DNA from 4 places in the Kitasatospora sp. NPDC089797 genome. Region 2 is predicted to be linked to each of the others. Evidence: riboswitches for the same ligand, from Rfam matches in the RefSeq annotation. Region 2 holds a riboswitch; each other region holds the start of a gene.

Region 1 (7,667 bases), on a different contig from region 2:
CTTGACGTACTCGTCGCTGTTCTCGGCGTCCCGGGAGGCGCTGGTCGCGACGAACCGGGTGCGCTCCGGGCCGAGCCCGAAGCCCTCGATGACCTCCCGGTACTCCCGGCAGGCCGCGAAGGTGCGCTCCAGCGCGTCCGGGTGCAGCCGGCCGGTCCGGTCCACGCCCTGGCCCAGCCGGTTGACGATCATCCGGCGGTCGAGGTCGGTGATCTCGCCCGTCTCCGGGTCGAGGTCGGCGACCAGCAGCCGGATCGAGTTGGTGCCGCAGTCGATCGCGGCGACACGGGTCATGCTCACTCGGACTCCTGCTCCGCTGCGCCGGCTTCCGGGGCCTCGGCCTCGGCGGCGCGCTTCCTGGCGGCCCGCTCGGCGGTCTTCTGCTGCTTGGCCGCGATCACGGCCTCGTGGTCCTGGCCCTCGGCCCGGTTGTGCAGGACCCGCTCACCGGCCGCCTCGACCTCGGCCGGGGAGACGCACGGGCCCTTGGCCCACCAGTCCTCCAGCATCCCGATCGCCTCGTCGCCGAGCGGGTTGACGCCCTCGCCGGCCGCCAGCGAGTGGCCGACCAGCACGTGCAGGCACTTCACCCGGTCCGGCATGCCGCCCGCGCTCGGGAAGCCCTCCAGCACCTCGATCGCGTCGCGCCGGGCGATGTAGTCCTCGTGCGCCTTCTGGTAGGCGGCGGCCAGCTCCGGGTCCTCGGCGAGGCGGGCGGTCTGGTCCTTCATCACGCCCTCCGCCTCCAGGGTGCCGATCAGCGAGGCGGCCTTGGGGCAGGTCAGGTAGTACAGCGTCGGGAACGGCGTGCCGTCCGGCAGCCGGGGGGCCGTCTCCACGACGTCGGGGTTGCCGCAGGGGCAGCGGTGCGCCACGCCGCGCAGGCCGCGCGGCACCCGGCCGAGCTGGGCGGCGATGGCCGCGACGTCGGCGTCGGAGACGGCGGGGTGGTTCTCAGTGGTCATGGGGGGTGGGGTCTCCAACGGGGGACGGGGGGAGCGGACTGGGGGTGGCGGGGGCCAGCGCGGTGGTGTCGGCGGCGTCCACCGAGTCCCAGATGCTGGCGTACCAGGGCTTGGCGGCCTTCGCCGGGCCGCCCGCCGCCTCGGCGGAGGGCGTGGCCGAGCCGGCCGGGGCCGGGGGCCGGGTGGCCGCACCGGACGGGTCCACCGCGATGTACGGGGTCTCCCCCGGCACCGCGTAGTGCAGCCGGGCGCGGGCCTGCGCCTTGACGTACTCCGGGTCCTGCCAGCGGGCCCGGTCCCGGCGCAGCTGCTCGACCTGCTGGCGCGCGTGGTCGGCCTTCGCCCGCTGGGCGGAGATCTCGGCGCGCTGGGAGATGAACTGCCGCGTCGGGTAGGCCAGGATCGCGACCAGCGAGCAGAGCACCAGGACGAGGACGGTCGCCCGGCTCGTGAACCGAGGCCGGGCCGCCAAGCCCGGGATCCTCCAGCCAGCCATCTCCCGTATCCCCTCCTGGTCGCGACGGTGCCCCGCCGCCCACCCTACGGGGTGGGCGGCGGGGCACCGGTCAGGCGTGCGCTACCGGGGACCTTCGGCCCCACGGTTTCCGGCCTCGCGGCTCGGGCCTCCGAGCCGCCGGGCTCGACGGCTCAGGGCTCAGGGCTCGAAGGCTCAGGCCTCGAACTTGAACCGCGGGAAGGCGCCGCGGCCGGCGTACTCGGCGGCGTCGTCGAGGATCTCCTCGATGCGCAGCAGCTGGTTGTACTTGGCGACGCGCTCGGAGCGGGCCGGGGCACCGGTCTTGATCTGGCCGCAGTTGGTGGCGACGGCCAGGTCGGCGATGGTGACGTCCTCGGTCTCGCCGGAGCGGTGCGACATCATGCAGCGGTAGCCGTTGCGCTGGGCCAGCTCGACGGCGTCCAGGGTCTCGGTCAGCGAGCCGATCTGGTTCACCTTCACCAGCAGGGCGTTGGCGGTGCCGGTCTCGATGCCCTTGGCCAGGCGGGCCGGGTTGGTGACGAACAGGTCGTCGCCGACCAGCTGGACCTTGTCGCCCAGCTTGACGGTCATGGCCTTCCAGCCGTCCCAGTCCGACTCGTCCAGCGGGTCCTCGATGGAGACCAGCGGGTAGGCGGCGACCAGCTCGGCGTAGTACTCGATGAGCTCGGCGGCGGTGAGGGCCTTGCCCTCGAACTGGTAGGCGCCGTCCTGGAAGAACTCGGAGGCGGCGACGTCCAGGGCCAGCGCGATGTCGCGGCCGGGCACGTAGCCGGCCTTCTGGATCGCCTCGGTGATGAGGTCCAGGGCCTCGCGGTTGCTGTCCAGGTTCGGCGCGAAGCCGCCCTCGTCGCCGAGGCCGGTGGACAGGCCGCGCTCCTTCAGCACGCCCTTGAGGGTGTGGTAGACCTCGACGCCCCAGCGGACGGCCTCGGAGAAGGACTCCGCGCCGATCGGGGCGATCATGAACTCCTGGATGTCGACGTTGGAGTCCGCGTGCGAGCCGCCGTTGAGGATGTTCATCATCGGAACCGGCAGGACGTGCGCGTTCGGGCCGCCCAGGTAGCGGAACAGCGGCAGGTCGCTGGCCTCGGAGGCGGCGTGCGCGACGGCCAGCGAGACGCCCAGGATGGCGTTGGCGCCGAGCGAGGACTTGTCCGGGGTGGCGTCCAGGTCGAGCATGGCCTGGTCGATCAGGCGCTGCTCGGTGGCGTCGTAGCCGACCAGCTCCGGGCCGATCTGCTCGATGACGGCCAGGACGGCCTTCTCCACGCCCTTGCCGAAGTAGCGGTTCTTGTCACCGTCGCGCAGCTCAAGCGCCTCGAAGGCGCCGGTCGAGGCACCCGACGGCACAGCGGCACGACCCGTGCTGCCGTCGTCGAGGCCGACCTCGACCTCGACCGTGGGGTTGCCGCGGGAGTCGAGGATTTCGCGGGCTACGACGACATCGATGGACGGCACGAAGCATCTCCTTGCGGAAGCAGGGTCCGGCTGACGGTGGTGCGATCGGCCGGATGATTGCGGAGTCGTTACGACCAGAGCCTAACCGCCCGGGCCCCCGGGGCCACGTCGACCTCGGCTCCGTCTCAGCGTGTGGCCCCGCTACCCACCGGTAGTTCACCTGCGCGCCCCGGCTCGTCCGGCCGGGTCCGGCGAATGCGGACGAAGGGGGCCGCGCCGGGCGCGGCCCCCTCGGATGCGTCCGGGAACGGCTCAGCCGAGGTGCAGCACCTGGCCGGGCACGATCAGGTCCGGGTTGCCGCCGACGGTGCCGCGGTTGCCGTCGTAGACCGACTGCCAGCCGCCGGACACGCCCTGGACGGAGGCGATGCTGGACAGCGTGTCGCCGGCCCGGACGGTGTAGTCGTGGGCGCCCTGGGCGGACGGCGCCTGGGCGGCGGCCCGCGGGGCCGTCTGCGGCTGGGCGGCCGTCTGCGGGGCGTACTGCTGGTAGACGCTCTGGTGGCTGGTCCAGTACCAGGCGCCGTTGTTCTGGTACCAGAACACCTTGGCGTCGGCGTCCCAGCCGGCCTTGCCCGGGAAGCCCTGGGCCTGCGGCTTCGCCAGCTGCGGGGCGGCCGGCTTGGCGGCCTGCTGCTGCGGCGCGGCCTTGGCGGCGGGCTTCGCGGCGGGCTTGGCGGCCTGCTGCTTGGGGGCCTGCTGCTTCGGGGCGGACTGCGCGGTGGTGTCCGCGGCGGCGTCGACGGCCGCCGGGGCGCCGCCCTTGGTCAGCCCGGCCTTCTTGGAGCAGACCGGCCAGGCGCCCGGGCCCTGCGAGGCGAGCACCTTCTCGGCGACCGCGATCTGCTGGGCGCGGCTGGCCTGGTTGGCCTGCGCCGCGTACGCGGTGCCGCCGTACGCCTTCCAGGTGCTGGAGGTGAACTGCAGGCCGCCCGAGAAGCCGTTGCCGGTGTTGATGCCCCAGTTGCCGCCGCTCTCGCACTGGGCGACGGAGTCCCAGACGGAGGCCGGGGCGGCGGAGGCGCCGGTGGCGCTGAGCAGCGGCAGGGCGAGTCCGACGCCGGCCACGCCCGCGACGGCGATGGCCTTCTCGGTCTGGGTGCGACGGCGGTGGCGGCCGGTTCCGACGAGCAGCATGAAGGGTCCCTCTCCGCACGCCTGCGAGGTGAGCTGTCGGGTTCGGACCGGGAGGTGGCCCGGCCGCCGTCTGCGGAATCCCTTCCGCTCGGGCGGCTTCACCCCAAGCCGTGGAGGAACGGCAACAAACCTGGTTCCCCCGCCCCTGCCCAGGGTCTGGTCGGTTTCCCGTGGTGCGGCGGGCAGGATTCGGCGTTCCGCGCACGGGGTCCGCAGCTGCGAACTCCAGGGAGACTAGACAGATCCTCAGATCAATCACAAGCTCATATCGCCGACATCACACAAGAATTACGGCGCGTGTTCGATCGCCTACGGACGGCGGGGGTTTGTCCGGTTTGATGGGTGTTCATACCGCCGCCGACGGTCGGATGCGACACCGTGTCAGGGTGTCGGAGCGTCCGGACGGGAGTGCGGCGAACGGCTCTCCGGAGCGAATTCGACCGGGAGCTCGCGCAATCCACGCATGATCAGACCGCCCCGCCAGCGCAGGTTCTCCGGGCTCTCGGCCAGCCGCAGATCGGGCAACCGGGTGAGCAGGGTGGCCAGCGCGGACCGCCCTTCGAGCCGGGCCAGCGGGGCGCCGATGCAGTAGTGGATGCCGTGCCCGAAGCCCAGGTGGGGGTTGTCGCTCCGGGCCAGGTCCAGGGTGTTCTCGTCGGCGAACCGGGCCGGGTCGCGGTCCGCCGCCGCCAGCACCACCAGCACCGGGTCGCCGACCGGGATGTCCACCCCGCCGATGGTCAGCGGCCGGGTCGCGAACCGCCAGGTCGCCAGCTCCACCGGCCCGTCGTAGCGCAGCAGTTCCTCGATCCCGGTCTCCAGCAGCGCGGTCTCGCCGCGGGCCACCGACTCCTGCAGCAGCGCCCGCTGCCCGGGGTTGCGCAGCAGCGCGTACGTCCCGTTGCCGATCAGGTTGACCGTCGTCTCGAAACCGGCGAAGAGCAGGATGAAGGCCATCGCGGCGGCCTCGTTCTCGGTCAGGTGCTCGCCGTGGTCGCTCGCCCGGATCAGACCGGAGATCAGGTCGTCCCCGAGGTCGGCCCGCTTGCGGTGGATCAGCTCCAGCAGGTACGCCCGCATCCGCTTCACCGCCCGGCCCACGCCGCCGCGCTGGCCGCCGCCGTGCCGGATCATCATTCCGGCCCAGTCGCGGAAGTCGTCCTGGTCCTCGGCCGGCACGCCCAGCATGTCGCAGATCGCGTAGATGGGGAGCGGGAAGGCGAACTCGTGGATCAGGTCCGCCGATCCGCGCTGCGCGAAGCCGTCGATCAGCCGGTCGGTCAGCTGCTGCACCCGCGGCTCGAACTCGGCCACCCGGCGCGGGGTGAACGCCTTCGACACCAGCCGGCGCAACCGGGTGTGGTCCGGCGGGTCGATGTTCAGCAGGTGGGTCATCAGGTCCGCCTGCCGCTCCCCCGGGATGCCCACCCGGCCGGTGCGGTGCGCCTGCCCGCTGTGGTGCGCCGGGTTCTTCGACAGCCGGCCGTCCGCCAGCGCCTGCCGGGCGTCCGCGTACCTGGTCACCAGCCACGCCTCCACGCCGCTCGGCAGCGTGGTGCGGTGCACCGGGGCGTGCTCGCGCAGCCAGGCGTAGGCGGGGTACGGGTCGGCGGCGAACTCCCAGGTGAAGAGCTGGGGGCCGGGCTGGGCGGCGGGCTGGGCGCCCTCGGGCTGAGCTGGCATGGGTCGACCGTAACCGCTGGACCGGGCCCGCCCGGACGGCCTCCGGGCCGGCGCCGGGGTGTCACCGGTTCGCGAACCGTTCGTGAGCGGCGCGCGAGCGGCGCGCCAACGCTCCGTGGACGCCCCGTGGACGGTCCGTGGACAGGCCTTGGACAGCTCTTGGCCGGGTGGCAGGCGTGAGCCTGGTCACCTGCGGGGTAATCCCTGTTGCGGAGGGTCAGGACGTGCCTACGATCCTCCGCAGTATGCGTGGGCGCCGGTGCGGTGTCGCCCACAGGGAGGAGCAGGCCATGCGGGTCAGCGGAGCAGTCGTCGTCATCGCGGTGCTCGACGGCGGTTCGGGGGCCGGCCTCGCCCGTCGGTTCACCGCGGCCGGCGCCGCCGGGATGCTGATCGCCGACCAGCACGTCGGGATCGCCGAGGACCTCGCCGCCGAACTCGACCGGCCGGGCTGCCCCGTGGTGGGCGTCTCCGGCGACGTCCGCCGGCCCAGCGACGTCGCCGCCCTGGTCGACACCGCCGAGAAGCACCTCGGCCCGATCGACCTCTTCTGCGTGGCCGGCCCGCGCGGCGAGCGGATCGTCTCCCTCGCGGACCTGCCCGACCACCTCGACCTGGAACGCCTCGCCGAGCTCGTCGCGCTGGTCGGCGAGGCCATCGGCGAACTCGTCCCGCCGCAGCGGCACTCGACCGAGCGGACCGCCACGGCGGCCTGAGCCCGCCCGCCCCGGTCTACTCCGGCTTGAGCCCCTCGGCCGCGCGCACCGCGTCCCGGTAGCCCCGCGCGGCCGAGCGCAGCGCCGCGTCCACGTCCACGCCGGCGTCGTGCGCCCGCTGCGCGACGGCCAGCAGCAGCCGGCCCGCCGACTCCGCGGTCAGCTCCGCCGGCAGCCGGTACGGCTCGTCCGGCACCCCGGTGAAGCCCGCCCGGTGCACCCGGGACACCAGCTTCGCCGCGTACGCCAGCGCCGGCAGCCCGGCCGGCACGCCGTCCAGGACGGACTCCCGGTCCGCCTTCTCGGCCGCCTTCAGCTGCTCCCAGTTGGCCTCGACCTCGGCCGCACCGCCGGTCTCGACGTCCCCGAAGACGTGCGGGTGCCGGTAGACCAGCTTCTCCACGAGGTCCCCGGCCACGTCGTCGACGGTGAACGGGTCGGTGGGGTGCTCCTCGGCGATCCGGGCGTGGAAGAACACCTGCAGCAGGACGTCGCCCAGTTCCTCGCGCAGCGCGTCCCGGTCCCCCTCCTCGATCGCCTCGACCAGCTCGTAGGCCTCCTCGACCAGGTACTTCACCAGGCTCTCGTGGGTCTGCTCGGCGTCCCACGGGCAGCCGCCGGGCGAGCGCAGCCGGTCCATCACCGAGGTGAGGTCCAGCAGCCGCGCCCCCGGCAGGTCGTAGGAGCCCGGCAGCACCTCGATCTCCGGCACCTCCCCGGCGCGCTCCACCGCCAGCCGGGCCAGCGCGTCCGTCAGCCCCGGGTCCCCGTCCTGGCCGCCCAGCCACACCGTCGGCCCCGCCCCGGCCGGCTGCCCGGTCAGCAGCCGCGCCAGCTCCGGCGCGGATCCGGCCGGCGCCACCTCGACCGCCACCCCGGCCTGCCGCACGGCCGCCACCTGCGGGTGCCCCTCCTCGCCCACCAGCACCCGCCCGGCCGAGCGCAGCGCCTCCCAGGCGGGCCAGGCCAGCAGCCCGGGGGCCACCCGGTGGGTGGTGGTCAGCACGATCAGCTTCGCGCCCGGAGCGTTCGTCGTCACAGCGTTCGTCGTCACCCTCCGAACCTACCGCCGTTCGGGTCGGGGCACCGGCCGGTGCCCGGAGCCGAACGACGGCCACCGGCCCGGCCGGTGGCCGTCGTTCGCGGGTGCCCGGCGGGCGGTGCTACTTCTTCGCCCCCGCCAGGTCGTCGAACATCGCCGACAGGAAC
Region 2 (7,667 bases):
TGGTGGACGTGGTCGAGGCCACCGGCGCGGGCGACGCCTTCGCGGCCGGCTACCTGGCCGGCACCCTGCACGGCCTGGACCAGCGGCGCCGGCTGCGGCTCGGCCACCTGGGCGCGGCCTGCGCGCTGACCACGCACGGCGACCAGGCCGAGTTGCCGCCCTCCCCGGTGGTCACCGCCCTGCTCGACGCCTCCCCGGCCGACTGGGCGGCGACCCGGGTCACCGCGCGGGGCATCACCTCCCCGGCCCTGCCCGCCGGCCCGGCCTCCCCTCCACCCCCGCCCGCTCCCGCCGCCCCACCCGCTCCCCCTGCCCCGCCCACCGCCCCGACCCGGGCAGAATGAGCGGCAACCCCAGCCACCTGACCGGAGCCCGAGCCCGATGAGCCAGACCGTCACCCGCGCCCTGCGCATCCTCGCCCAGCTCGGCGAGGGCGAGCGCTCCCTCGACCAGCTGGCCGAAGTCCTCGGCGTGCACAAGACCACCGTGCTCCGGCTGCTCCAGAGCCTGGAGGAGGAACGGTTCGTCTACCGTGACGCGGCCTACCGCTACCACCTCGGCGCGGGCCTGTTCGCCCTCTCCGGCCTGGCCCTGGAGCAGCGCGGCATCCGCCGGATCGCCGCCCCGCACCTCGCCGAGCTGAACTCCGCCACCGGCCAGACCGTGCACCTGGCGGCCTACGAGGGCGGCGAGGTGGTCTACATCGACAAGTTCGACTCCCGCCACCCCGTCCGGATGTACTCCCGGATCGGCCTGCGCGCCGCCCTGCACAGCGCCGCCGTCTCCAAGGTGCTGCTGGCCGACCTCCCGCTGCCCGAGCGGCGCCGGGTGGTCGCCGGGATCGACTTCACCCCGCACACCGAACGCACCCTCACCACGCCCGAGGCGCTGCTCGCCGAGCTGGAGAAGGTCTCGGCCCAGGGCTGGGCACAGGACCACGCCGAGCACGAGGCCTTCATCAACTGCGTCGCGGCCCCGATCCGGGACGCCAGCGGCCGGGTGGTCGCCGCCGCCTCGATCTCGGTGCCCGACGTCCTCCTCCCGTACGAGCAGGTGTTGGACCTCCTCCCGCAGCTGCTCGCCACCACCCGCGCCGTCTCGGCCGACTGCGGTCGCCCCGGCCACAACTGACGATCCGTCAACCCGTAAGGAACACCGATGTCCGACAAGACCGAGATCCGCACCGACGGCGCCCCCGCCCCCGCGTGGATGTTCTCCCAGGGCGTCCGCAAGGGCCCGATCCTCCAGGTCTCCGGCCAGGGCCCGCAGGACCCGGCGACCGGCGAGTACCTCCACCACGGCGACGTGAAGGCCCAGACCCGCCGCACCCTGGAGAACGTCAAGGCCATCGTGGAGGCCGGCGGTGCGACCATCGAGGACGTGGTGATGTTCCGGGTCTACCTCACCAAGCGCGCGGACTTCCCGCTGATGAACGAGGTCTACGCCGAGTTCATCGACGAGAACGTCAAGCCCGGCGGGGTGAAGCCCTGCCGCACCACGATCTTCGTCGAACTCCCCCAGGAGCCGATGCTGGTGGAGATCGACGCCCAGGCCGTCGTCGCCTGACCCGCCGTCGACACACCCGGGGCCCGGACGCCGCCGCGCGTCCGGGCCCTCGTCGCACCCGCCGCCGCCACACCCACCGCCGCCGCACCCCGCGCCCGCCATGCGCCCGCCACGCGCCGCACTCGCCGCACCCCCGCTTGCCACACTCCCGAAGGGACATTAGGTTAGGCTCACCTAACCAACAGGAGGTCCGGCCATGAGCGCACCCAGCGGGCACACGAGCCACCCCACCACCGGCGACCCCGAGGTCCCCGAGCCCACTACGGCCGACCGGGTGCACAGTCTGCTCAGCGCGACCTCCTCGCTCACCGTCCGCGCCCTCGGCGAGCACCACGACCTGGAAACCCCGGTCTCGGTCCACGGCTCCCGACTGCGCCTGTGCGTCCCGCTGGACGCCCCGCTCACCTCGGCCGCCGCCGGCGCCACCGACGGCCTGGCCGTCGTCCTCGACGTCACCGACGTCTCCCCGGTCGCCGTCCGCGACCGCATCCGCGCCCGGCTCACCCTGGCCGGTCGGCTGCACCTGGCCCACCTCGCCGACGACGGACTCAGCGTCCACCTCCGGGTCGACATCGCCCACGCCGTCCTCGCCACCCCGTACGGCACCGGTGCGCTCACCGCCGACGACCTCCTCCTGGCCGTCCCCGACCCGCTGGCCCGGCACGAGGCGGCCCTGCTCACCCACCTCGCCGACGACCACGCCGACGCCCTCGAACTGCTCACCCGGCTGCTCGACCCGGCCCTGCTCGCCGGGCACCCGGACGTCCGCCCGCTCGCCCTGGACCGCCACGGCCTGGTGCTGCGCCTGGACCACCCGACCGGCCACCGCGACGTCCGCCTGGTCTTCCCCGAACCCGCCTGCGACACCGAGGACTTCGGGCACCGGATGCACGCCCTGCTGAGCGCCGCCGAACACGGCCTGCCGGTCCACCGGAGCTGACCGGACCGACCGGACCGACCGGCCTGACCGGGCCGACCGGACCGACCGGCCTGACCGGGCTCACCGCTCCACCGCGTCCTCCAGCACGATCCGCCCCATCCGCGCGTACAGCTCCGGCCGGAGGCGCCGCAGCACCAGCGCCGTCCCGATCCCGCCCAGGAACACCCCGACCACCAGGTACGGGATCAGCCGGAAGACCAGGGTGCCCGCCGCCGCCCCGGCCACCGCGCCCCGGTTCAGCACCAGCAGCACCACCACCGCGCCCATCGCCACCCCGCCGACCAGCGGAGCGAGCAGGGTCCGGCACCAGTGCGCGGTCTCCGGGTGCCGGCCCTGCACGTGGAAGTACCCCACCACCGCGAAGGAGCACAGCGTCTGCACGACCAGGATCGCCAGCGTCCCCAACAGCGCCAGCAGCGTGTACAGATGGACGTACGGATCCATCCCGGCCGCCAGGAACGCCAGCACCAGCCCGGTCGCGACCACCGACTGCACCACCGAGGCGACGTACGGCGAGCCGTGCCGCGGATGGGTCCGCCCGAGCGCCGGGTGCAGCAGCCCCTCCCGCCCGATCGCGTACAAGTACCGTGCCGCGCACTGGTGGAAGGCCATCGCGCAGGCGAACGACCCGGTGACGAGCAGCCAGCGGAACACCGTCACCGCCCAGCCGCCGAGGTGTTCGCCCAGCGGGTCGAGGAACAGGCTGCTGCCGTCCTTGCCCGGCACCTCGCCGCCCGCCACCGCGACGGCGTGCTCGGCGCCGTTGCCGGAGAGGATCATCCAGGACACGAACACGTAGAACAGCCCGATCCCGACCACCGACACCATGGTTGCTCGCGGCACCACCCGCTTCGGGTCGCGCGACTCCTCCCCGTACATCGCCGTCGACTCGAAGCCCACCCAGGAGCAGAAGGCGAAGACCAGCCCCACCCCGGCCGCCGCCGTGCCCGAACTCCCCACGCCCTTCAGCCCGTTCAGCGGATTCACGGCCTCGACTACGACCCCCTCCGGCCCGCCGCCGGAGGCCAGCACGGCCAGGGCGAGCGCGCCCAGCACCGCGATCTCCAGCAGCAGCGCGACCCCGAGCACCCGGGTCGTCAGATGCAGGTCGAACCAGGCCGTCACCCCGATCACGGTCAGCCCGGCCAGGGCGTACCAGCCCCAACCCAGCTCCACCCCGGCCTGGGCCCGGACGAGTCCGCGCAGCGAGTACGCGAAGAAGCCGATGACCGAGGCCTCGAAGACGATGTACGCCAGCAGCGCGAGCAGCCCCGACGCCATCCCGGCCACCCGGCCCAGCCCGTGCGAGACGTAGCCGTAGAACGCTCCGGCGGCCGTGATGTGGCGGGCCATCGCCACGTAGCCGACCGAGAACACCGTCAGCACCACGGTCGCCAGCACGTACGCGGCCGGTGCGCCGACCCCGTTGCCCTGCCCGATGATGATCGGCAGATTGCCGGTCATCGCGGTGATCGGGGCGGCGGTGGCGACCGCCATGAACACCACGCCCACCAGCCCGACCGAACCCGCCTTCAGCCGGTCCACCCCGCCCGACCCGACCCGCCGCTCGGCCGCCTCCCCGCTCCGGACGGTCATCCGGCCTCCTCGTCCACCCGGGCGCACCCGTCCGCCGGACCGGCCGGGCGCTGACTGCGGACAGGATCGCGCGGCGGCGGGCGGCCGACGGAACCGGAGATCATCCCACGAACCACGGGAGTTGACGCGGTGTTCGACCCCTCGCACGGGCCCGGACGGGGAAACGGCAGTGGCCGGCCCCGGCCGCACGGAAGTGTTCCGTGCGGCCGGGGCCGGCCGTGGGCGTGTCCCGCGCCCAGATCCACCGGTGCGGCGATCACCCGGTCGAGCGGTCACCCGACATGACCATCCCGGGCGGTCGATTCGCCCCGCACCGGCGGTGGTTCGGAAACCCCGGAGCGAACCGGAGGAACCCCGCAGCGGACCGGCGGCTCAGAGCGCGACGCCGTGCGCCCGCAGGTAGCCGACCGGGTCGATGTCCGAGCCGTACTCCGGACCGGTACGGATCTCGAAGTGCAGGTGCGGGCCGGTCACGTTGCCGGTCGCACCCGAGTAGCCCAGCTGCTGGCCGGCGGTGACGTTCTGGCCGACCTTCACGCCGATCGAGGAGAGGTGCGCGTACTGCGCGTACTTGCCGTCGGCGAGCTTGATCTCGACCTCGTTGCCGTAGGCGCCGTCGTTGCCGGCCTTCACCACGACACCGTTGGCGACGGCGCGCAGCGGGGTGCCGGTGGAGCAGACGAAGTCCTGGCCGGTGTGGTGGCCGGAGGCCCACATCGAGCCGGCCACGCCGTAGGCCTCGCCCAGCACCGGCTTGGCGAGCGGGGCGACGTAGCCGGAGGTGGCGGCGACCGGGACGGCGGTGACGGCCTGGGCCGGGGCGGCGGTCTGCACCTGGGTCTGCAGCTGGGCGCCCGGCACGGCGGCCTCGGTGCGGACCTGGAGCTGGGTGTCCGCGGCGGCCGCGGCGGCCTGGGTGGCCGGAGCGGCCGGCTTCGCGGGGGCGGCCGGCTTGGCCGGAGCCGCGGGCTTCGCACCGTCAGCGGCACCGGCACCGACACCGACACCAGCGGCGTGGCCGGCGACGGCGAGCTGCTGGCCCGGGAAGATCAGGTCCGGGTTGCCGCCGACCACCGAGCGGTTCTGCTCGTACAGCGCGTGCCAGCCGCCCTGGACGTGCTTGACCTCGGCGATCGTGGACAGGGTGTCGCCGCTGACGACGCGGTAGCTCTCCTGGCCGGCGGCCGGGGCCGAAGCGGCGGCGGGAGCGGCGGAGGTGGTGGCCGGAGCGGCCGGAGCGGTGTGCGCCTGGGCGCCCATCGCGGTCACGAGCGGCAGGACGAACGACACGCCGGTGACGGCGGTGGCGATGCCGATGCGGGCGGCACGGGGCAGGGCGATACGACGAGCCTGTGCAGGCATGGAATTTTCCTCTCCGACGCCTGCGAGGTGAGCTGTCGGGTTCGGGCTGGAGTTGCCCGGCCGCATGCGCGGCTTCACCCCTAGCCGGTCCTGGTGGTCCGCGCTGTGAACAGCGCGAACTCCGGTCCGGCGACTTACCTGTGGGTCCCCCGCTCCTGCCGTACAGAGTTCGTTGCGAGCCACCGGGCAGCGGCAGGACTCGGCGTTCCACCCGGCGGATCCGTCCGGGCTGGCCGGGCGGTCGCTGAACTAAAACTCATCCGTTCGGGTGAAGCAATGTCGATCTCTCCCGACGACGGTCGACCCCGTCCTCGCCGTCACCCTCCGAATGATCCGCTGCACCGTACGTGCACAACCCATTCACCCGGAGCCACTGATCCACGACGCTGCGCGGACCGCCGCAGCACCCGGCAACCACCCGACCACACTGCGTCACCGACCGACACACCGTCCGGTGACCCTTGTCACGCACACCCCGCCGGGCCCAGGATTCGGCCCGTGGCCACCTCTCAAGCCGGCACTCTGCGCCTGGGCACGGCGCAGGGTCGCTGGGTACTCCTCGCAACGGTGCTCGGCTCCAGCATGGCGATGCTCGACGGCACCGTCGTGAACGTCGCCCTCCCCCGGATCGGCGCCGACCTCGGCGCCACCCTCGCGTCCCTGCAGTGGACCCTGAACGCCTATCTGCTCACCCTCGCGGGCCTGATCCTGCTCGGCGGCGCCCTCGGCGACCGGTACGGGCGGCGCCGGATCTTCCTGATCGGCGTGATCTGGTTCGCCGTCGCCTCCGCGGCCTGCGCCGCCGCCCCCACCATCCACGTGCTGATCGCCGCCCGCGCCGTCCAGGGCATCGGCGGGGCCCTGCTCACCCCGGGCTCGCTGGCCATGCTCCAGGCCGTCTTCCACCCGGACGACCGCTCGGCGGCGGTCGGCCTGTGGTCCGGCCTCGGCGGGGTGTCGGCGGCCGTCGGCCCCTTCCTCGGCGGCTGGCTGGTGGACGGGCCCGGCTGGCGCTGGATCTTCCTGCTGAACCTGCCGCTGGCCGCCGCCGTGATCGCGGTGACCTCCCGTTACGTCCCGGAGAGCCGCGACGAGTCCGCGAGCGGCCGCTTCGACGCGCCCGGCGCCCTGCTCGCCGCGCTCGCCCTCGGCACCCTCACCTACGCGCTCACCGCGGCCGGCGAGGGCCTGTCCCCCGCGGTCTGGGTCACCGGCGCGCTCGGCCTGCTGCTGAGCGCCGCGTTCGTGGCCGTCGAGCGGCGCGCCCCCGACCCGATGCTGCCGCTCGGGCTGTTCTCCTCCCGGCTGTTCACCGCGGTGAACCTGGTCACCCTGTGCGTCTACGCGGCCTTCAGCGGGGTGTTCTTCCTGCTGGTGGTGCAGTTGCAGATCGTCTCCGGCTTCTCCCCGCTGGTCTCCGGCTTCGCCCTGGTGCCGATCACCATCCTGATGCTGACCCTGTCCGCGCGCGCCGGGCGCCTCGGCAAGCGGATCGGCCCGCGCATCCCGCTCACCGTCGGCCCGCTGCTGTGCGCCGCCGGGGTGCTGCTGATGCTGCGCACCGGCCCCGACTCCTCCTACTGGGCGGACGTGCTGCCCGCCGTGGCGGTGATGGGCTCCGGGATGACGCTGCTGGTCGCCCCGCTGACCGCGACCGTGCTGGCCGCCGTCGAGGTGCGGCACGCGGGCATCGCCAGCGGGGTCAACAACGCCGCCGCCCGCGCGGCCGGCCTGCTGGCGGTGGCCGCCCTCCCGGCGCTGGCCGGGCTGAGCGGCGACGCCTACCGGGTGCCGGCCTCGGTGGACTCCGCCTTCCACACCGCGATGCTGATCTGCGCGGGCCTGCTGGTCGCCGGCGGGCTGACCGCCTTCGCCACCATCCGGGGCAACGTGCTGGCGCCGGAGGAGGAGCACCCGACGGCCGAGCCGAACTGCGACTGGCCCTGCGCCACCACCACCCCGCCGCTCGACCCGGGCCGCCCCCGGACGCCCGAGGGCCCCGCCACCGGAACGGCGACGGGGCCCTCGTCGGACGGCTGACGCTGCGTCAGAGGATGTCGGCCGGCGCGTACTTCGCGGCCGCCGGGTAGGCCGCCGCGACGGCCTCCACCTGGCGGACCACCTCGGCGACCTGCGCGCCGGCCGCCCCGGTGAAGGACAGCCGGTCGGCCAGCAGCGCGTCCAGCGCGGCCCGGTCCAGCGG
Region 3 (7,667 bases), on a different contig from region 2:
CCCGGCGGCCGTCCGGGACTGGCTGGCCGGCTTCGCCGGACTGACCGAGGAGGAGCGGCTGGCCGGGTACGAGGCGCTGGGCCCGACCGGCTGGCTGGACGAGCCGGACGAGCAGGGCTGGTGGGGTGCGGGCCGGGTGCTGTCGGTCGGTATGGCCACCGACGGCGCGCGGCGGCTGCTGGAGCAGGGCCTGATGCGGCGCAGCTACCGCAACCTGGCCGAGCTGAACGCGCTGGGGCGGCCGATGCCGGACGAACTGGCCGGGGGCTTCGAGGAGTTCGAGACGGCGGCGGCCGAGGCCGCGCTCGACCTGCTGGGCGGGTGGACGGTGCCCGGGCTGCCGCGGCTGCTGGTGGAGGAGTTCCCCGAGCTGGCGCCGGAGCCGGGGGCGGCGGAGATCGAGGCGTACCTGGCGCAGCTGCCGCCGGAGTGACGCACCCGCCGGAACGGGTACCGCGAAGGCCCCGGACACCGGGTGTCCGGGGCCTTCGCGGCGGTGGCTACGGGGTGAGGCCGCGCTGCTGGAGCCAGGTCTCCGGGTCGACCGGGGCGCCGCCGCCGGGGCGGACCTCCAGGTGCAGGTGCGGGCCGGTCACGTTGCCGGTCGCGCCGACCTTGCCGATCTGCTGGCCGGCGGTCACCTTGCCGGAGCCCTTGATGATCGAGGAGAGGTGGCAGTACCAGATCTCGGTGCCGTCGGGCAGGGTCTCGACGATCCGGTAGCCGTACGCGCCGGACCAGCCGGCCGAGGTGATGGTGCCCTGGCCGAGCGCGAAGACGGCGGTGCCGGTGTCGGCGGCGAAGTCCAGGCCGGTGTGCAGGTGGGCCCAGTAGCGGGCGCTCTGGCCGTAGTGGGCGGAGAGGTTGTAGTCCTTCACCGGCAGGGTGAGGGCGGCGGCCTTGGCCCGCTCGGCCTCCGCCGCGGCCCGCTCGGCCTCCGCCTCCTTGGCGGCGGCCTTGGCCGCGGCCTCCTGGGCCGCCTGCACCCGGGCGTCCTCCTCGGCGGCGGTGCGCTGGCTGTCGGCCTGCTGCTGGATGCGGGCGGCGAGCGCGAGGCCGGGGTCGGCGGCCAGGGCGACCGGGGACTCGTCCTGGGCCTCGATCGCGGGCGCGGCGGCCGGGGTCGCGGAGGCGAAGCCGGTGGCGCCCAGGGTGGCGGCGACGGCGGTGACGCCGAGCAGCGGGGAGGCTCCGCGGGTCTGACGCGGCATCCGGTGGCGGTTGGCCTCGGCCTCCGGGGCGAGCGCCCCGGGGTCGTCCGGGACGGGGTGGTCGAGGAGCTGGGTACCGGCTGCGGGGCCGGCCGGGTGTGCCGGGGTGTGCGTCGACGCCACGGGGGCGCGCTCCTTTCCTTCCTTCGCGCCTACCGGGTTAGCTGACGGGTTCGGAGCAGGAAGGTCTCCTACGGCCGGGCCGGGGCCCCGCCGATTCACCCCAAGGAACGTGGTTCCCCGGCTCCCTGACCTGCCCGGAGGCCGGCCGGCGGGATTAGGCGACGGCGCACGGTGCCGTCTGGGTACGGCGTTGACGACCGCGCTGCGTTATCAAACGTTAATCCTAGGAGGCTCTGATTCCAAGCCATCCGTCCGGGACGGCTGTGGAGCAGGTGATCGGACGTCAACGAACGATCCTTCAAGCACCTGGCCCCATCTGAGTACTCCTACTCATGTGCGACCGGGCCGGCCGCCCGCATCCTGGCGCCATGAGCGCACCGATGCAGTCACGGACCACGGCCGCGTACTACGTCCAGGCCGTCCTCTCCTTCACCCTCTCCGCCGCGGCCCTCGCCGTCGGGATCGCCTACCTGCCCGTCGGCGGCTGGACCCGGGCCTTCCTCGGGATCGGCCTCCTCTACACCGTCACCTCCTCGTTCACGCTGGCCAAGGTGGTCCGGGACCGGCAGGAGTCCACGGACACCGTCGCCCGGGTCGACCAGGCCCGGCTGGAGAAGCTGCTCAGCGAGCACGACCCGTTCCGGGTCGAGGGGCCCTGAGCCGCGCCGACCCGGCGGGCCGCGAGCCGGGGACCGGCCCGGCGGCCCCCGGGCGGGGCCGGCCCGGCGGGGCTTGACGGCTAAGGCTATTAGCCTTAGCTTTATGGCTATCGGCAGCACAGAGCGAGCCAGCGGAGGCCCACCATGAACGGCACCACCACCCCGAACACCCGGTACCTCGACGTGCCCGGCGGCCGGCTCGCGTACGACGACACCCGGCAGGGCGACGGCACCCCCGTCGTCCTGCTCCCCGGCATGCTCGACTCCCGCCACGCCTACCGGCACCTGCACCCGCTGCTCACCGCGGCCGGGCACCGGGTCGTCACCATGGACCTGCGCGGCTTCGGCGAGTCCTCGATCGTCTGGGACGACTACGGCCCCGCCGCGATCGCCACCGACGTGCTCGCCCTGCTCGACCACCTCGGCATCGGGCGGGCCGTCCTGGTCGGCCAGTCCTACACCGGCGCCACCGTCGTCAGGATCGCCGGGGACGCACCGCAGCGGGTCGCCGGGATCGCCCTGATCGACGCCTTCGTCGAGCACCGCTCCAACGCCCTGATGCGGGGCGTGATGGTCGTGATGGGCGCCGCGATGGTCCGCTGGCCCGGCGTCTGGGGCTACTACCTGCGCAGGATGGCCTTCCCCGGCCCCCGCCCCGCCGACCTCGACCGCTACGTGGACGGACTGGTCGCCGCCCTGCGCACCCCCGGCCGCCGGACCGCCACCCGCGGCTACGTCACCGGCGACTCCGCCCCGACCGGCTGGTGCGCGGCCGTCCGCTGCCCCGCCCTCGTGCTGATGGGCAGCAAGGACCCCGACTTCCCGGAGCCCGAGGCCGTCGCCGACCTCCAGGCCGGGAAGCTCGGCGCGCGGAAGGTCATGATCGAGGGGTCCGGGCACTACCCGATGGCCGACAACCCGCAGGCCGTCGCCGACGCCCTGCTGCCCTTCCTCGCCGAACTCGCCTGACCCTCGTCCGTACGGAGGACCCGCACCCATGCCCCGCGTAGGACTGACCCCCGACCAGGTCGTCGACCACGCCCTCGCCCTCCTCGACGAGCAGGGCACCGAGGCCCTCACCCTGGCCTCCGTCGCCGCCCGTGCCGGGGTCGCCACCCCCTCGCTGTACAAGCACGTCAGCGGCGGCCTCGCCGAACTGCGGCGGCTCATCGCCGTCCGGGTCACCGACGAGCTCGCCGACCGGCTCGCCGAGGCCGCCGTCGGCCGCAGCGGGGACGACGCGGTCACCGCCGTCCTGCGCGCCTACCAGGCCTACGCCACCGGCCACCCGCACCGCTACACCGCCCTCCCCCAGGCCCCGCAGCCGGACGAGGACCTCACCCGCGCCGCCACCCGTCTGGTCGGCGTCATCATCGCCGTCCTGCGCGGCTACGGCCTCGACGGCTCCGAGGCGATCCACGCCGCCCGCACCGTCCGCTCCCTCGCCCACGGCTTCGCCTCGCTGTCCATCACCGGCGCCTTCCAGCTCACCGAGGACCTCACCACCACCCACGACCGCCTCGTCACCACCCTGACCACGGGCCTGCGCTCCTGGCCCCGCCCGGCGTAGCACGCCGACCGCGCCGCGCCGGGCCGGCGTCCCGCGCGGCGGTCGGGTGGGGGCCGGTGCCGCCGGACGGGTTAGTGTGACCGGGCTGACTGGTGGTCATGACAGGGGACCGCCCACGCCTTGGCGGAGGTCCCGGGTGCCCGCACTGATCGCGAGGGTGCGGCGCTGGTACGGGCGGCTGCTGGACGGGGACGCCCGGGCGGGCCGGGTGGCGCTGGGGCTGCTGCTCGGGGTGACGGTGCTGCTGGGGCTGCTGCCGCTGCTGCTGCCGTACGGCTGGCCGCCGTCCGCGCTGGTGCTGCCGTTGGTGGTGGGCGGGCTGGTGCTGCGGCGGGGCCAGCTGCTGGTGCTGGTGTGCGCCGCGCTGGCGGGCAGCGGGCTGGGCGCGGTGGTGCAGGACCCGCGCGGGGTGCGCTGGGGGGTGACGGTGGTGCTGGCCGCGACGGGGGCGACGGTGCTGTCGGCGAACCGGTTCCGGCACCGGCTGGGGCTGCGCGGGACGCAGGGCGACTCGATGCTGCTGGAGCTGGCCGCGCACAACCGGGCCCTGGCCCGGCTCCCGGAACGGCTGCTGGACTGGCACTTCGACAGCGCGCTGGCCCCGGCCGGGGGCGCGTCGTTCTCCGGGGACTTCCTGCTGTGCGCCCACCGCCCGGAGGAGGACCTGCTGGAGCTGGTGCTGGTCGACGTGTCGGGCAAGGGCAGTCGGGCGGCGGCCCGGTCGACGCACCTGTCCGGCGCGTTCGCGATGCTGCTGGGCCGGGTGCCGCCGGAGGCCTTCCTGCCGGCCGCCAACGACCACCTGGTGCGGATGGGCTGGGAGGACCACTTCGCGACCGCCGTCCACCTGGCGCTGCACCCGGCGACCGGCTGCTACCGGCTGTTCAACGCGGGCCACCCCCCGCCGGTGCGGTTCTGCCGGCGCACCGGCTGGCAGCCCTCGGAGCACGGCGGGCCGGCGCTGGGGCTGGTGCCGGGGGCGTCCTACCCGGCGCTGGCGGGACGGCTGGGGCACGGCGATTCGCTGCTGCTGTTCAGCGACGGCCTGGTCGAGGTTCCGGGCCGGGACCTGGACGAGGGGCTGCACCGGCTGCTGGCCGCCGCCGAGCCGGAGGTGCGCACCCACCTGCCGCAGCAGCAGGCCGTCCGGGGCGCGGCGCACCGGCTGGTGGACGCGGTCGCGCAGGACGTCGCGGACGACCGGACGCTGGTGCTGGTGCGCCGGTTGAGGACGGCCGCGGACCGTCGACATGGGGTATGAAGATTGGGTGTCCTCTCCCGTTCGCAGTCCGATGCGCTGTGTGCGCCTGCTGCTCGGCTGCACCAGCGCCGCCGAGCTGCTCGGCACCGTGCTCGCCGAGGGACCGGGCTGGATCACCGGCGAGGGCTCCGCGCTCTACCTGCTGGACTCCGCCGGGATGCTCCGGCTGACCGCCTCGCACGGACTGCCGGACTGGGCGCACGAGCGCTACGGCTTGGTCGACCCGGCCGGCGGGCTGCCGGCCGCGATGGCGCTCAAGCTGCGCCGCCCGTACCTGCTCAGCCCCGAGCACACCAGCATCGACTACCCGAACCGGAACGCCGGCCTGGGCACCGGGATGGTCGCCGTGGTCACCCTGCCCCTGGTGGTGGACGAGCAACCGATCGGCGTGCTGGCCCTCGCGCTGGCGCACCGGGGCACCGTGCCCGGCCGCGACCTGGACGTGCTGGAGACCATCGCCGGGGCCTGCGCCCACCGGCTGCACCACCTGCTGGACCACGGGCCGGCCCGCCCGGACGCCCGGCCCCCGCAACCGACGGCCGCGGACGCCGGACCGGCCCACCCGCTGCTGTCGCTCGCGGTGCGGGCCGCCGGGCACGGCGCCTTCGAACGCGACCTGGTCACCGGGGAGAGCCACTGGGACGCCGCCGCGTTCGCCCTGGCCGGGCGGCCGGTCGCCCCGGACCGGGCCGCCCCGGAGCTGGAGCGGATCGTCCACCCCGAGGACCTGCCGGACGTCCAGGCCGCCCTGGCGGACGCGCTGGCGGGCGGCGGCCGCTACCGGATCGGCTACCGGATGCTGCGCCCGGGCGGGAGGGCGGCGCGGGTCGAGGAGTCCGGCGAGGTGATGCTGGACGTGCACGGGCGCCCGGTGCGGATGGCCGGGCTGATCGCCGACGTGGACCACCGCCCGGCCGGGGACGCCGGGCCGCGGCAGGACCCGGCCGGGGCCCGGACCGCGCTGCTGCTGTCGCTCACCCGGGCGCTGTCCCGCGCGGTGACCGTACGGGACGTCACCACCGCGGTGACCGACGTCGCCCGGCCGGCCTTCGGCGCCGACAGCATCGTGCTGGACCTGGTGGACGAGGGCCGACTGCTGCCGGTCTCGCACACCGTGTACGGCGGCTCGCGGCGCGCCGAGCTGACCCGGCTGGCGGACCTCTCCGAGCCGGTGATGCAGCACTCGCTGGCCCGCTCCGCCCCGCTGTTCAGCGAGCCCGGCGGCACGCCCCGGCGCCCGGAGGCCCCGGCCGCCTGGGCGGTGCTGCCGCTGGTCGCCTCCGGCCGGCAGGTGGGCTCCTGCCTGATCACCTTCGCCGCCGAGCGCGCCTTCAGCCGGGAGGACCGCACCCTGTACTCGGCGTTCGCCGGGATCCTCGCGCAGTCCCTGGAACGGGCCCGGCTGTACGACACCCACCACCACCGGGCCGGGGAGCTGCAGCGGGCGATGCTGCCGCGCTCGCTGCCCCGGCTGCCCGGGATCGCCAGCGCCGCCCGTTACCTGCCGAGCACCGAGGGCATGCAGATCGGCGGCGACTGGTACGACCTGCTGAAGCTGCCGGACGGCCGGATCGGGCTGGTGATCGGTGACGTGCAGGGCCACAACGCCGAGGCGACCGCCGTGATGGGCCAGCTGCGCAGCGGTCTGCGGGCGTACGCCACGGACGGGCACGACCCGGCCGCCACGCTGGCCCGGACCAGCCGGCTGCTGGCCGAGCTGGACACCGACCTGTTCGCGACCTGCCTCTACCTGACCCTGGACCCGGCGGACGGCCGGCTGACCGCGGCCCGGGCCGGGCACCCGGCGCCGGTCCGGATCGCCGCCGACGCCACCGCCGTGGAGCTGGAGCTGCCGGGCGGCCCGCCGCTGGGGGTGGACCCGGGGCAGCCGTACCCGCTGGCCACCGGCCGGCTGGCGGGCGGCGAGACGCTGCTGGTGTACACCGACGGGCTGGTCGAGGACCGCGAGGAGGACTACGACGAGTCGGTGCAGCGGATGCTGGGCGGGCTGGAGCTGTGGGCCCGGCAGACCGGTCCGGGGCGGATCGGTCCGGCACCGGCGCTGGAGCGGCTGGCCGACCTGCTCACCCTGAACGTGACCGAACGCCGCTCCCGCCCGGACGACGTGGCGCTGTTGCTCCTGCACCGGGTGGTGTCCCCGCGGTGACACCGTTCACCCGCACCGAATGTCGCACGTTCAACAACATCCTGCACACGAGCCCCACACATCCCAGGGTGTCGATCGGCCACCACGAGTCACCCCGAAGCGGGTCGAAAGACCCTGGACGAACGGCCGGACGGCTCGTCAGAGCCCCGGGATCGGGTCCGAACCACGGCGGAATGACGGTGTATTGACTCGATATTGACGAGATCCAGTCACTTGGCGAGATCCGTTCACACCTTCGTAGGATCATCGCCCTAGAATTCGCGGCGTGACGATGACTCAGTGGTGCGCAACGGCTACCGGCGTGCTCGCCGTCCTCGCCCTCGTGGCCGCCGCGCGGTACCGCGCCGTGTCCGTCACCCAGCGCGGCCGGGCCGACCGGCTGGCGGACGAACTCGCCCGGCTCCAGGAGCAGCTGGCCGGCGAGCTCTCCCGCCGGGGCGCCGAGCTGGCCGCCGTCCAGCAGGAGCACGAGCACACCGCCTCCACCCAGCGGGCCTTCCTCAGCGTCGCCCGCCGGATCCTCGTGATGGCCCACGACCAGCAGGCCCTGCTCGACGAGATGGAGCGCACCCACGACGACCCGGCGCTGCTGGAGGGCCTGCTCAAGGCCGACCACGCCGCCGCCCAACAGGCCCGGCTGGCCCAGACCCTGGCCGTGCTGTGCGGCGCCCGGGCC
Region 4 (7,667 bases), on a different contig from region 2:
GAAGGCGGCCGCGATCCTGGTCAACACCTGGGCCGGCGTGCCGTTCATGATGATCTCGCTGCTCGGTGGCCTCCAGTCGATCCCGGCCGAGCTGTACGAGGCCGCCGAGATGGACGGCGCCACCCGCTGGCAGCAGTTCCGCCACATCACCCTGCCGGGGCTGCGCAGCGTCTCCTCCACCGTCGTGCTGCTCGGCGTGATCTGGACCTTCAACCAGTTCAACGTGATCTTCCTGCTGTTCGGCAAGGGCGCGCCCGACGCCCAGCTGCTGGTCACCTGGGCCTACCGGCTCGGCTTCGGCCAGATCCCCCGGGACTACGCCCAGTCCGCCGCCTACGGCGTGATCCTGCTGTCCATCCTGATCGTCTTCACCGCCTTCTACCGGCGCTGGCTCGCCCGCAACGAGCAGGCCAACGGCTGAGTCCCCGGACCCAGTTGACCCCCACAGGTTGACCCACGAAGGCAGGAAACCCCGATGAGCACCACCACTGAACGCCCCGCCGGCCACCCCGCCGACGGCCCCGCCCCCGCGGCGGGCACGACCGCGGCGCCGGCCGCGCGTCCCGCGAAGTTCCGCCGGCGCGGCGAGAGCAGCCCGCTGTCCAGGGCGCTGTCCCACGGCGTCCTGATCCTGGCCAGCCTGCTCGCGCTGTTCCCGGTCGCGTGGATCCTGTTCGTCTCGCTCGGACCGGACAAGAGCGACTACCTCCACCCCGGCCAGATCCTCGGCAAGCTCACGCTGTCGAACTACCAGCACGTGCTGGCCGACACCGACTTCTTCACCTGGTTCGGCAACGCCCTGCTGGTCTCCGGCGTCACCACCGTGTTCGGCGTGCTGGTCGCCGCCACCACCGGCTACGCCGTCTCCCGGATGAAGTTCCCCGGGCACAAGCCGCTGATGTGGTCGCTGCTGGTCACCCAGATGTTCCCGATCGCGGTGCTGATCGTGCCGATGTACACGATGCTCTCCGAGCTCGACCTGCTGGACAGCTACGCCGGCCTGATCCTGGTCTACTCGACCACCACCGTGCCGTACTGCGCCTGGCTGCTGAAGGGCTACTTCGACACCATCCCGGTGGAGATCGACGAGGCCGGCCGGGTCGACGGGCTCAGCCCGTTCGGCACCTTCTGGCGGCTGGTGCTGCCGCTCGCCCGCCCGGGGCTGGCGGTCGCCGCCTTCTACTCCTTCCTCACCTACTGGGCCGAGGTGCCGTTCGCCTCCACCTTCATGCTCAGCTCCGACAAGTACACGCTGGCCGTCGGCCTGCAGACCTTCGTCAGCGAGCACGACGCCCAGTGGAACCTGATGGCCGCCACGGCGGTGCTGATCGCGATCCCCTCCGCGGCCTTCTTCTACCTGGTGCAGCGCCACCTGGTCACCGGCCTGACCGCCGGTGCCTCCAAGTCGTAACGCCCTCCCACGCCTCAGCGCTGCCCGACGACCCAGCGCTCCCCGCTCCTCTAGTCCCCAAGGGATACCGTCCATGACCCAGAACCTGGCCGACACCTCCCGGCCTGCCGCCGACACCGCTCACGAGGCGAACGTCGGGGCGTCCAGAGACTGGTGGCGGGACGCGGTCATCTACCAGGTGTACCCGCGCAGCTTCGCCGACTCCAACGGGGACGGCATGGGCGACCTGCCCGGCATCCGCAGCCGCCTGCCCTACCTGCGGGACCTCGGCGTGGACGCCGTCTGGCTCTCCCCGTTCTACGCGTCGCCGCAGGCCGACGCCGGGTACGACGTCGCCGACTACCGCGCCGTGGACCCGATGTTCGGCACCCTGCTGGACGCCGACGCGCTGATCCGGGACGCCCACCAGCTGGGCCTGCGGATCATCGTCGACCTCGTCCCCAACCACTCCTCGGACCAGCACGAGTGGTTCCAGCGCGCCCTGCGCGAGGGCCCGGCGTCCCCGCTGCGCGACCGCTACCACTTCCGCCCCGGCAAGGGCGAGAACGGCGAACTGCCGCCCAACGACTGGGAGTCCATCTTCGGCGGCCCGGCCTGGACCCGCTCCGAGAACCCGGACGGCACCCCCGGCGACTGGTACCTGCACCTGTTCGCACCCGAGCAGCCCGACTTCAACTGGGACAACCTCGCCGTCGCCGACGAGTTCCGCTCGATCCTGCGGTTCTGGCTGGACATGGGCGTGGACGGCTTCCGCATCGACGTCGCCCACGGCCTGGTCAAGGCCCCCGGACTGCCCGACCTCGGCGGCGCCGACCAGCTCAAGCTGCTCGGCAACGACGTCATGCCGTTCTTCGACCAGGACGGCGTGCACGAGATCTACCGCAGCTGGCGCCGGATCCTCGACGAGTACCCGGGCCAGCGGATCGGCGTCGCCGAGGCCTGGACCCCGACCGTCCAGCGCACCGCCAACTACGTCCGCCCGGACGAGCTGCACCAGGCCTTCAACTTCCAGTACCTGGGCACCGATTGGGACGCCGCCGCGCTGCGCGAGGTGATCGACGTGTCGCTCGACTCGATGCGCCCGGTCGACGCCCCCACCACCTGGGTGCTCTCCAACCACGACGTCACCCGGCACGCCACCCGGTTCGCCAACGAGCCCGGTCTCGGCACCCAGATCCGCACGCCCGGCGACCGGTCGCTCGGGCTGCGCCGGGCCCGGGCCGCCACCCTGCTGATGCTCGCGCTGCCCGGCTCCGCGTACGTCTACCAGGGCGAGGAGCTCGGCCTGCCGGACGTCACCGACCTGCCGGACGAGGTCCGCCAGGACCCCTCCTTCTTCCGCCAGGCCGGCCAGGACGGCTACCGCGACGGCTGCCGGGTGCCGATCCCGTGGTCCGGCACCGAGGCCCCGTACGGCTTCGGCCCGGCCGCGGGCGGGCCGTCCTGGCTGCCGCAGCCGGCCGAGTGGGCCGAACTGAGCGTCGAGGCGCAGACCGGCGACCCCTCCTCCACCCTGGAGCTCTACCGCAGCGCGCTGGCCGTTCGACGGGCGCAGCCCGACCTCGGCGCCGGCACCGAGGTCGAGTGGCTGGACGGCCCGGAGGGCACTCTGGTCTTCCGCCGCGGCTCCTTCCTCTGCACCGTGAACACCACCGCCGAGCCGGTGCGGATCGCGGCCCCGGGACGGCTGCTGCTGGCCTCGGCCGACCTGGTGGTGGACGGCGGCGAGACCGTGCTCGCTCCGGACGCCACCGGCTGGTGGGCGGTCTGACGTGGTTGCAATAGGCTCTGGGACCGTGACTACGGCGCGACTCTCAGACATCGCGGCGCAGGCGGGGGTCAGCGAAGCCACCGTCTCCCGCGTGCTCAACGGCAAGGCGAACGTCTCCGCCGCCACCAGGCAGACCGTCCTGGCGGCGCTGGACGTGCTCGGCTACGAGCGGCCGACCCGGCTGCGCCAGCGCAGTGCCGGGCTGATCGGGCTGATCACGCCCGAGCTGAGCAATCCGATCTTCCCCGCGCTGGCGCAGGTGATCGAGCAGGTGCTGAGCCGGCACGGGTTCACGCCGGTGCTGTGCACCCAGACCCCGGGCGGCTCCACCGAGGACGAACTGGTCGAGATGCTGGTGGACCGGGGCGTGGCGGGCATCGTCTTCGTCTCCGGACTGCACGCCGACTCCACGGCCGACCACGACCGTTACGCCCGGCTGGCCGGGCGCGGGGTGCCGTTCGTGCTGATCAACGGTTACAGCGAGAAGATCGACGCGCCGTTCATCTCACCGGACGACCGGGCCGCGATGTGGATGGCCGTCCAGCACCTGGCCGAACTGGGCCACGAGCGGATCGGCCTGGCGGTCGGGCAGCGGCGGTACGTGCCGGTGCTGCGCAAGATCGAGGGCTTCACGGCGGCGATGCGCGAGGTGCTCGGGCTCGGCCGGGAGCAGGCGGAGGAACTCGTCCACCACACGCTGTTCAGCGTGGAGGGCGGGCACGCCGCGGCCGGGGCACTGCTCGACAAGGGCTGCACGGCGATCGTCTGCGGGAGCGACATGATGGCGCTCGGGGCGATCCGGGCGGTGCGGCAGCGGGGGCTGTCGGTGCCGCAGGACGTCTCGGTGGTCGGGTTCGACGACTCGCCGCTGATCGCCTTCACCGAGCCGCCGTTGACCACGATCCGGCAGCCGGTCGAGGCGATGGCGACGGCGGCGGTGGACGCCCTGCTGGAGGAGGTCGGCGGGAACGCGGCCCAGCGCGGGGAGTTCATGTTCCAGCCGGAGCTGGTGATGCGGGGTTCCACCGGGGCGTGCGCGCGCTGAGGCCGGTGGGTCGCGTCTCAACTGACGGGCCCCGGAGGGCGGTTGCCCTCCGGGGCCCGTCGGCGTGCGGTCCGCCCGGCTGCGGTCGGGCTCAGCCCTCCTGGACGGTGGGACGGTCGGCGGTGACCCGGTGGCCGTCGGCCGCGTCGCCGGTGCGGGTCCCGGTGCGGCGACCGCGGGCCAGGTAGTCGCGCAGGACCAGCTCGACGGCGTCCTGGGGGTTCTTGGTACCGGAGAGCAGCATCGCGTCGATCGCGAGGTTCGCGTCGAGCGTGACGGTGACCTGGGCCATGGTGACTCCTCCTCGGGTGCAGAGCAGCAGCATGCCCGCCGGGGCGGGGTTTGGCCATGCGGCGGCCGGCCTCCGGGGACGCCGAAGCCCCGGGAAGAGCGACCAGACTCTTCCCGGGGCGGTCGGGGGCCGACAACTGACAGCTGATGAAATCTGTTGTCTGTTATCTGTCAGTTGTCATCCGTCGGCCGGCATCCGTCGGCCGCGTGCCGACCTCGGGCTCAGACCCGGCCGGCGAAGTCCGGCGCCCAGTTGGCGACGGTCTGCAGGCGGACGCCGGAGCTCGGGTTGGCGGCCTCGACGTACTGGCCGTTGCCGATGTAGATGCCGACGTGGTAGACGCCGGAGTCCTGGCCGTTGTTCGACCAGAAGAGCAGGTCGCCCGGCTGCAGGCTGTCCAGCGAGACGTGGGTGCTGGCGGCGGCCTGGTCGGCGGCGACGCGCGGGATGTTGATGCCCGCGGCGCGCAGCGCGGCCTGGGTCAGGCCGGAGCAGTCCCAGCCGCCGTTGCCGGTGCCGCCGTAGACGTAGGCCTGGCCGACCTTCGACTGGGCGAAGGAGACGGCGGCGGCCATGCTGCCGGTGGCGGCCGGGGTCTGGGTCTGGGTCCCGGTCTGGGTCTGCGGGGCGGGCTTCGCGGCGGGCTTGGTGGCCGGCTTCGAGGCGGCCGGCTTGGAGCCGGACGGCTTGCTCTGGTCGACCGGCTTGGCGTTCACGGCACCGCCGTTCGAGGCCTGGCCGGACTGCTGCGAGCGGTCGAACCAGGTGAAGTCGGAGCCGGACTTGGCGGTGCCGGAGGTCTGGCCGGCCTGGGCCGCCCCGCCGTCACCGAAGGTCAGCTGCTGGCCCGGGTAGATGGTGTCGGGGCCCTCGGTCAGGGTGGTGCGGTTGAGGTCGTACAGCCGCTGCCAGCCGCCCTGGACGTTGTGCTTGTCGGCGATGGTGGACAGCCAGTCGCCGTCGACGACGGTGTAGCCGCCGGCCTGGGCCTGTGCCTGACGCTTCTGCGCCCAGGTGTTGTCGGCCGACCCGGTGGCGGGGGCGGCGGACGCCGAGTCACCGGAGGCCTGTGCCTGGTCCTGGGCGGGCGCGGCCGGCTTGGCGGGCTTGGTCGCCTTCGCGGCGGGCTTGGTGGCCGGCTTGGCGGTGGAGGCGCCGGTGGAGGCACCGGCGGAGGTGTCGACGGACGCCGCGGCGCCGCCCTTGGTCAGGCCCGCCTGGACGGAGCAGACCGGCCAGGCACCGGGGCCCTGCGAGGCGAGGACCTTCTCGGCGACGGCGATCTGCTGGTCCTTGGTGGCCTGGTCGGCCCGCGCGGCGTAGGCGTTGCCACCGAAAGCGGCCCAGGTGCTGGAGGTGAACTGGAGGCCGCCGAAGAAGCCGTTGCCGGTGTTGATGGCCCAGTTGCCGCCGCTCTCGCACTGGGCGACCTTGTCCCAGGTGGAGACCGGGGCGGCGTTCGCGGTGCCGGTGGTGAGGCAGGGGACGGTGAGGCCGACGCCGGCGACGCCCAGGGCGGCGATCACGCGGCGGGTGCGGCTGGACAGGCGGTTGCCGTTGGAAGGCAGCATGAAGACGCGGTCCTCTCCCACGCCTGCGAGGTGAGCTGTCGGATTCGGGCTGGAGTTGCCCGGCCGCGCTGTGGCGCGGCTTCACCCCTAGCCCTGGACCGTTTCCGGGAAATGGTCCGGGGCGACTTACCTGTGGTTCCCCCGCTCCTGCCGTGATGCGTTTTCGCGCTTGCCAGGACATCCGACGGCAGGACTCGGCGTCGCGGATGAACTGGGTCCGTGTGGTCACGAACGGGGAGCACGTTAAGCAGACTTAAGTTCAAACTGCAAATACCTGTGATGCGCATCACGGCTTAGCGGGAAAGGCCAAATGGGCCGTAATTCATGATCGAAAGTGATCATTTTCCAGCAATATCGCGACTGATTCTCGCAATTGGCTCAGGCTCAGAAAAAAGGTGACGGAGCGTCGAAGTGCGACGGGGGCGCACGGTCGGGCGGGTGGAGCGCCCGTGGATCGAGCGCCCGGCAACGCGCCGGCTATTCATCGACAAAAGGCACCAGAAACGGACATTGCGCCGCATTGCCCGCTGAACTCTCGAAAGGGGCGATCCGTGCACGCCGAAAGGGCCCGGAACGCGGCGGTTCCGGGCCCTTCGGTGGTGCGGGTGGCCCGCGACGGCGTCGCGGGGCGCGGAGGGGCGCCGATCAGCCCTCCAGGGGCTCCTCGGCGGCCGCGTGGGCCCGTCGGGAGCCCTCTCCGGCCCCGTCGGCGGCGACGGCCTCCGCCTCGGCCAGCTCCTCCGCGGTCGGCGTCGGCAGTGCGGCCAGGTAGGTGGAGGCGATCAGCTGGCCCACCGTCGGGTAGGCGCCCAGCGGCGCGGCCGACGGGCAGCCGGTCTCCTCGGCGGCCGTGGCGAGCAGTTCGGAGTCCGCCTCCGGGCCGATGACGAGCGGGGCCAGCGCCGGGCGCTGGGAGCCGGTCTCCTTCAGGTGGTCGACGGCCCCGGCGACCGAGCCGGGCACGTCGAGCGCCGCGGCGACGACCGGGACGGCCAGGCGGGCGGCCAGCAGGACGCCGGTGATCCCGGCCGCGGCGGCGGCCTCCTCGCCGCCGACGGTGGTCAGGACCACGCCGTCCGCGGCGGTCGCGATGGCGAACAGCCGGGCCCGGTCGGCCCGGGCCAGCCCGGCCTCGGAGAGCCGCACGTGGACGGCCTCGGCGAGCAGCGGGTGCGGGCCCAGCGTGTCGGTGACGGTCGCGCCGTACTCCGCGGCGAGGGCGTGGAGTTCGGCCAGGAAGCCGTGCGGGCCGGGCACCAGCGGCACCACGACGGGCGTCGGCAGTCCGGCCTCGGCGGCCGCCGCCAGCAGCTCCGCGACGGTGCGCTCCTCCGGGTCCTCGGTCTCGGCGCCGCCCGGGAGGTAGCCGACCGCCGCCTGGACGCCGGTGTGCTCGCTGCGGACGATCGAGAGCAGTTCCTCGACGACCGAACGGGACTCGGGCCCCGCGGCCGCGGGAACGGCGAGCACCAGGGCCGGCGAGCCGGTGCGGATCTCGGGGCGCTCGGGGCGGCGGTGGCGCCCCCGCGCACGGGAGCCTGGAGTGCGGACGGGCAGTGGCGCGCCCGGGATGGCTG

The links. A riboswitch is a leader RNA that binds a small molecule or an ion and turns the genes downstream of it on or off. The one in region 2 is predicted to bind cyclic di-AMP.
Region 1: it holds a riboswitch for cyclic di-AMP, as region 2 does, so the genes downstream of both, AB0O91_RS39050 (transglycosylase family protein) here and AB0O91_RS25670 (LysM peptidoglycan-binding domain-containing M23 family metallopeptidase) in region 2, are expected to answer to the same signal.
Region 3: it holds a riboswitch for cyclic di-AMP, as region 2 does, so the genes downstream of both, AB0O91_RS24575 (M23 family metallopeptidase) here and AB0O91_RS25670 (LysM peptidoglycan-binding domain-containing M23 family metallopeptidase) in region 2, are expected to answer to the same signal.
Region 4: it holds a riboswitch for cyclic di-AMP, as region 2 does, so the genes downstream of both, AB0O91_RS34930 (transglycosylase family protein) here and AB0O91_RS25670 (LysM peptidoglycan-binding domain-containing M23 family metallopeptidase) in region 2, are expected to answer to the same signal.

The regions. Positions count from the first base shown of each region.
Region 1 covers NZ_JBFBGS010000080.1:5,311-12,977, forward strand. The annotation lists gene AB0O91_RS39030 (Ppx/GppA phosphatase family protein) at 1-294, opposite strand, end outside; gene AB0O91_RS39035 (DUF501 domain-containing protein) at 297-983, opposite strand; gene AB0O91_RS39040 (septum formation initiator family protein) at 955-1,437, opposite strand; gene eno (phosphopyruvate hydratase) at 1,636-2,922, opposite strand; gene AB0O91_RS39050 (transglycosylase family protein) at 3,175-4,059, opposite strand; cyclic di-AMP (ydaO/yuaA leader) riboswitch at 4,064-4,231, opposite strand; gene AB0O91_RS39055 (cytochrome P450) at 4,441-5,742, opposite strand; gene AB0O91_RS39060 (SDR family NAD(P)-dependent oxidoreductase) at 6,033-6,458, shown strand; gene AB0O91_RS39065 (MazG family protein) at 6,475-7,512, opposite strand; gene mfd (transcription-repair coupling factor) at 7,622-7,667, opposite strand, start outside.
Region 2 covers NZ_JBFBGS010000033.1:35,581-43,247, reverse strand. The annotation lists gene AB0O91_RS25695 (sugar kinase) at 1-344, shown strand, start outside; gene AB0O91_RS25690 (IclR family transcriptional regulator) at 382-1,131, shown strand; gene AB0O91_RS25685 (RidA family protein) at 1,159-1,566, shown strand; gene AB0O91_RS25680 (DUF2470 domain-containing protein) at 1,763-2,506, shown strand; gene AB0O91_RS25675 (APC family permease) at 2,567-4,102, opposite strand; gene AB0O91_RS25670 (LysM peptidoglycan-binding domain-containing M23 family metallopeptidase) at 4,475-5,464, opposite strand; cyclic di-AMP (ydaO/yuaA leader) riboswitch at 5,467-5,649, opposite strand; gene AB0O91_RS25665 (MFS transporter) at 5,963-7,504, shown strand; gene purB (adenylosuccinate lyase) at 7,512-7,667, opposite strand, start outside.
Region 3 covers NZ_JBFBGS010000030.1:92,355-100,021, reverse strand. The annotation lists gene AB0O91_RS24580 (hypothetical protein) at 1-433, shown strand, start outside; gene AB0O91_RS24575 (M23 family metallopeptidase) at 501-1,334, opposite strand; cyclic di-AMP (ydaO/yuaA leader) riboswitch at 1,347-1,505, opposite strand; gene AB0O91_RS24570 (YiaA/YiaB family inner membrane protein) at 1,703-1,993, shown strand; gene AB0O91_RS24565 (alpha/beta hydrolase) at 2,138-2,962, shown strand; gene AB0O91_RS24560 (WHG domain-containing protein) at 2,991-3,563, shown strand; gene AB0O91_RS24555 (PP2C family protein-serine/threonine phosphatase) at 3,700-4,824, shown strand; gene AB0O91_RS24550 (SpoIIE family protein phosphatase) at 4,832-6,991, shown strand; gene AB0O91_RS24545 (ATP-binding protein) at 7,263-7,667, shown strand, end outside.
Region 4 covers NZ_JBFBGS010000060.1:14,500-22,166, reverse strand. The annotation lists gene AB0O91_RS34955 (sugar ABC transporter permease) at 1-421, shown strand, start outside; gene AB0O91_RS34950 (carbohydrate ABC transporter permease) at 476-1,411, shown strand; gene AB0O91_RS34945 (glycoside hydrolase family 13 protein) at 1,485-3,182, shown strand; gene AB0O91_RS34940 (LacI family DNA-binding transcriptional regulator) at 3,208-4,227, shown strand; gene AB0O91_RS34935 (hypothetical protein) at 4,319-4,519, opposite strand; gene AB0O91_RS34930 (transglycosylase family protein) at 4,741-6,090, opposite strand; cyclic di-AMP (ydaO/yuaA leader) riboswitch at 6,098-6,268, opposite strand; gene AB0O91_RS34925 (hypothetical protein) at 6,736-7,667, opposite strand, start outside.